Regions from separate parts of the Kineococcus sp. AC630 genome, predicted to be linked through region 1. Evidence: riboswitches for the same ligand, from Rfam matches in the RefSeq annotation. Region 1 holds a riboswitch; the other holds the start of a gene.

Region 1 (2,380 bases):
CCAACAACTACGGCCCGCCCTACGGCTCGGCGGAGACGAACTTCGGCCGGCTCTTCGCGGAGGACTTCAAGCCCTACCGCGACGAACTGGTGATCTCCTCCAAGGCCGGCTGGGACATGTGGCCCGGCCCCTACGGCGACCACGGTTCCCGCAAGTACCTCACGGCGTCGCTGGACCGGTCGCTGCAGCGGATGGGCCTCGACTACGTCGACGTCTTCTACCACCACCGTCCGGACCCGGACACCCCGCTCGAGGAGACGATGGGGGCGCTCGACGCCATCGTCCGCTCCGGCAAGGCGCTCCACGTCGGGATCTCCTCCTACGGCCCCGAGCGCACTCTGCAGGCCTCGCGGATCCTGCGTGACCTCGGGACCCCGCTGCTGATCCACCAGCCCTCGTACTCGATGTTCAACCGCTGGATCGAGTCCGGGTTGCTCGACGTCCTCGAGGCGGAGGGGGTCGGCTGCATCCCGTTCACCGCGTTGGCGCAGGGTCTGCTGACCAACCGCTACCTCAACGGCATCCCCGAGGACTCCCGTGCGGCGCAGGGGAAGTCCCTCGATCCCTCGATCCTGGGCGGCGACACCCTGGCCCGCATCCGCGGCCTGCAGGAGATCGCCGACGGTCGTGGTCAGACCCTCGCGCAGCTCGCGCTGGCCTGGGTGCTGCGCGACCGTCGCGTCACGACGACGCTCATCGGAGCGAGTTCCGTCCAGCAGGTCGAGGACAACGTCGCCGCCGTGTCGAACCTCGAGTTCAGCGACGAGGAGCTGAAGGCCATCGACGAGTTCGCCGTCGACTCCGGCGTCGACCTGTGGGCGCAGGCGCGGGCCGGCGGGGAGAGCTGACCCAGCGCTGACGGTGCTACTGTCGGCCGCGACACGGGGTGCTCCGCGCAGATCACGGAGCTGAGAACACACCCGTCGAACCTGACGCAGGTAATGCTGACGAAGGGATGTCGCGGCCATGACCGCCGTTGCACCAGAGCACGTCCGTCCCGAGCAGATCGTGGCGGCGCGCGCCGCGCTGAGCGAGCGCGCCCCGCTCGTGCAGTGCCTCACGAACTCCGTCGTGCAGACGATCACCGCGAACGTCCTGCTGGCGGCCGGTGCCTCCCCGGCCATGGTGGACAACGTCCACGAGTCGGCGGCGTTCGCACAGCTCGCCTCCGCCGTGCTCGTCAACGTCGGCACCCTCGACGACGAGAAGGCCCGGGCGATGTCGCTGGCGGCGGAGTCCGCCCACCGGAACGGAACCCCCTGGGTCCTCGATCCCGTCGCCGTGGGTGGGCTGGAGTTCCGCACCCGCGTCGCCCGCGAGCTGCTCCAGCACGCCCCGACCGTGGTGCGGGGCAACGCCTCCGAGGTCCTCGGGTTGGCCGGCGCGGGAGCCGGCGGTCGCGGGGTCGACTCCACCGACGGCGTCGAGGAGGCCCTGGTGGCCGCCCGCGAGATCGCCGAGCGCACCGGGGGAGCCGTGGCGGTCTCCGGGATCGTCGACGTCGTCGTCCAGGGTGGACGCACGGTCCGGGTGAGCGGTGGCCACCCGCTCCTGACCCGCACGACCGGGGCCGGGTGTTCCCTCGGGGCCCTCGTCGCCGCCTACGCCGCCGTCGCCGAGGACCCCCTGGTCGCGGCCGTCGCCGCCCACGTCCACGTCGCCGTCGCCGCGGAACGCGCTGCTGCGCAGGGGGTCGGGCCGGGGACCTTCGCGATCCGCTGGCTGGACGAACTCGACGCCGTCGACGCCGCCGTCCTCCGCGACGACCTCGCGCGCTCCGGGCGGATCGCGTGAGACGGGGTTTCGACCCCACGCTCTACCTCGTCACCGACACCGCCCAGTGTGGACCCCGCGGAGTTCCCGCGGTGGTCCGCGCGGCCGTCGCCGGCGGGGTGACCGCCGTGCAGGTGCGGGCCAAGGACGGTGGGGACCGCGAACGCCTCGCGCTCGTGCTGGCCGTGCAGGAGGCGTTGCGAGGCAGCGGTGTCCCGTTGTTCGTCAACGACGCCGTCGACATCGCCCTCATCGCGGGCGTCGACGGGGTCCACCTCGGGCAGTCCGACCTGCCGGTCGAGGACGTCCGGCGGATCGCCCCCGGGATGCTGCTCGGGTTGTCGGTCTCGACGGTCGCGGAGGTCGCCGCGATCGACCCGGCCGTCGTGGACTACCTCGGGGTCGGGCCGGTCTGGGCGACCCCGACGAAACCCGACGCCGCCGCGCCGCTCGGTCCTGAGGGTCTCGCGACCGTGGTGGGGGCTTCTCCCGTGCCCTGCGTCGCGATCGGCGGGATCCACCCCGAAAACCTCGACTTGCTGCACGGCACGGGGATCGCGGGTTTCTGCGTCGTGTCCGAGGTCTGCGCCGCCGAGGACCCCGAGGG
Region 2 (2,380 bases), on a different contig from region 1:
ACCCGGCCCTGCGGGTCGTCGACGACACCGTCGAGACCCGGCAGGACCGGCTCGTGGAACTGTTCGGCTGAGGATCAGTCCTTGAAGGCGTCCTTGACGTGCTCGCCGCGCTGCTTCAGGTCGGCCGCAGCCTGGTCCTTCTGACCCTCGTGGCGCAGGGCGTCGTCGTCCTTCGCCCCGCCGACCGCTTCCTTCGCCTTGCCGGCGACGTCCTGGGCGGCGTTCTTGATCTTGTCCGCAGCGCTCACGGTTCCTCCTCCAGAACACCGGGGAGGTGACGGGTGGGACACCCGCTCAGGCCCGTTCCCGGTGCGGTCACATCGCAGCACGTGCGCGACGTGACCGCACCCGGGAGGTCAGGAGTTGGCCTTCACCGCTCCGTCGTCGCCCGGGCCGAGACCCGGGGGCAGCTCACCGAAGCTCTTGCGGTACCAGACCGCGGCCTGACGCTCCACGATCAGGCGGGTGACGCCGATGATCGCGCCGGAGGCCAGCGCCCAGATCAGCGCCTCCTTCCACGCGACGTCCGGGTCCTCCGGGTTGTCCGGCGGCGGCGACTTGGTCACCGCGACCCAGGCCTTCTTCGTGACGCGGCTCGCGACAGCCGTCGCGATGATGCCGGCACCGGGGCCGACCAGCTTCCAGACGATCGAACTCATGGCCCGAACCCTGCCCTACAGCAGGTCCAGGAGCCAGCCCAGGACCGGCGTGAGGGCGGCGGCGCTCGCCCCGAGGACCGCGATCACGACGATCAGGGTCATCAGCCGGACCGCCCGGGAGGGGCCGCCGTCGGGTCCACGCATCATCCGGAGCACCCGGCCATGGTCGCAGCACCCCACCCGTGGTCCCGCGGGGAATCCCGGCGAGATCACGGGCGAGGGTGGGGAGCGGGGGTAGTAGGGTCGCGGGACAACGACAGGGGAGCGCCGGGTGGCGCTGAGAGTGCGGGTTCCCGCAGACCCTCGAACCTGATCCGGGTCACACCGGCGTAGGGAGTCGGGACGTCCTCGACCCGCGGCCACGGTGGCGGCGGGTCCCCCTCCTGGACCACAGGAGGACCACCATGAGCACCACCCTCACCCGCTCGCGCGGGACCGCGCACTGGCGCACCGTCGACCTCGTCACCGCCGCCGTCCTCGGCGTCGCGTTCGGCGTCGTCTTCTGGGGCTGGGACGTGCTGTACCTCGCCATCGAACCGCTGTTCGCGGCGCTGCCGCCGCTCAAGGGCCTCGTCGCCGGGGTCTGGCTGCTGCCGGCCGTCGTCGCCGCCCTCGTGATCCGCCGCCCGGGCGCCGCGTTGTTCGCCGAGATGGTCGCCGCGACCGTCGAGGCGCTGCTCGGCAACTACTGGGGCATCACGACCCTGGTCTCGGGCGCCATCCAGGGCGTCGGGGTCGAGATCGCCGTCGCGCTGTTCGCCTGGCGCCGCTTCGGACCGCCCGTTGCCGTCCTCGGCGGGATCCTCGCCGGGGTCCTGGAAGGGCTCTTCGAGCAGTTCTACCGCTACGACGGGACCTGGGACCTCGGCTGGCGCCTGTTCTACGTCGGCACCTTCGCCGTCTCCGGCGCCGTCGTCGCCGGCCTGGGCGGCTGGCTGCTGGTGCGGGGACTGGCACGTTCCGGCGCGCTCGGTGCCTTCGCCGCCGGCCGCGAGCACCACGGCCGCGCCCGCGACCGTGGCTGACCTGACCCTGCGCGGCCTGACGGTCACCCCCGCGGGGTCCCGTCGACCCGTGGTGGCCGACGTGGACCTCGACCTCCGGCACGGGGAACGGGTCCTGCTCGTGGGGCCCAGCGGGGCGGGGAAGTCGACCGTCCTGCGGGCGCTCGCGGGACTCCTCGAGGACGACGTCGACGCGAGCGGCGAGGTCCTGCTCGACGGTCGCGCCCCGCGCGCCGGGGAGGTCGGGCTGCTGGTCCAGGATCCCCTGGACGCCGTCGTCGCCGAGCTCGCCGGCCGGGACACCGCGTTCGGTCCCGAGAACGCCGGCCTGGACCGGTCGCTGATCTGGCAGCGGGTGGCCCGCGCCCACGCGGCCGCCCGCTACACCGCCGGTCGCGACCGCGAGGTCGTCACGCTGTCCGGGGGGGAACGCCAGCGGCTCGCCCTCGCCGGGACGCTGGCCGCCGACCCCGCCGTGCTGCTGCTGGACGAACCCACCTCGATGCTCGACGCCCCCACCGCCCGGGCCGTGCGCGCCGCGGTGCTCGAGGCCGCCCGCGACCGCGGGCTCGTCGTCGTCGACCACGACCTCGCCGGGTGGGCCCCGCACGTCGACCGCGTCGTCGTCCTCGGCCGCGACGGCCGGGTCCGGGCCGACGGCCCCCCGGACCGGGTCCTCGCCGACCCGGCCCTGCTGGCCGACGGGCTCTGGCTGCC

The links. Region 1 has a riboswitch for thiamine pyrophosphate ahead of thiM (hydroxyethylthiazole kinase). Riboswitches for the same ligand answer to the same signal wherever they lie in the genome.
Region 2: it holds a riboswitch for thiamine pyrophosphate, as region 1 does, so the genes downstream of both, AC0I8G_RS04190 (ECF transporter S component) here and thiM (hydroxyethylthiazole kinase) in region 1, are expected to answer to the same signal.

Annotation. Positions count from the first base shown of each region.
Region 1 covers NZ_CEEDMJ010000001.1:365,035-367,414, reverse strand. The annotation lists gene mgrA (L-glyceraldehyde 3-phosphate reductase) at 1-848, shown strand, start outside; TPP riboswitch at 873-973, shown strand; gene thiM (hydroxyethylthiazole kinase) at 967-1,794, shown strand; gene thiE (thiamine phosphate synthase) at 1,791-2,380, shown strand, end outside.
Region 2 covers NZ_CEEDMJ010000003.1:110,555-112,934, reverse strand. The annotation lists gene AC0I8G_RS04210 (NAD-dependent epimerase/dehydratase family protein) at 1-71, shown strand, start outside; gene AC0I8G_RS04205 (CsbD family protein) at 75-248, opposite strand; gene AC0I8G_RS04200 (DUF4235 domain-containing protein) at 357-659, opposite strand; gene AC0I8G_RS04195 (hypothetical protein) at 675-815, opposite strand; TPP riboswitch at 908-1,012, shown strand; gene AC0I8G_RS04190 (ECF transporter S component) at 1,064-1,684, shown strand; gene AC0I8G_RS04185 (ATP-binding cassette domain-containing protein) at 1,677-2,380, shown strand, end outside.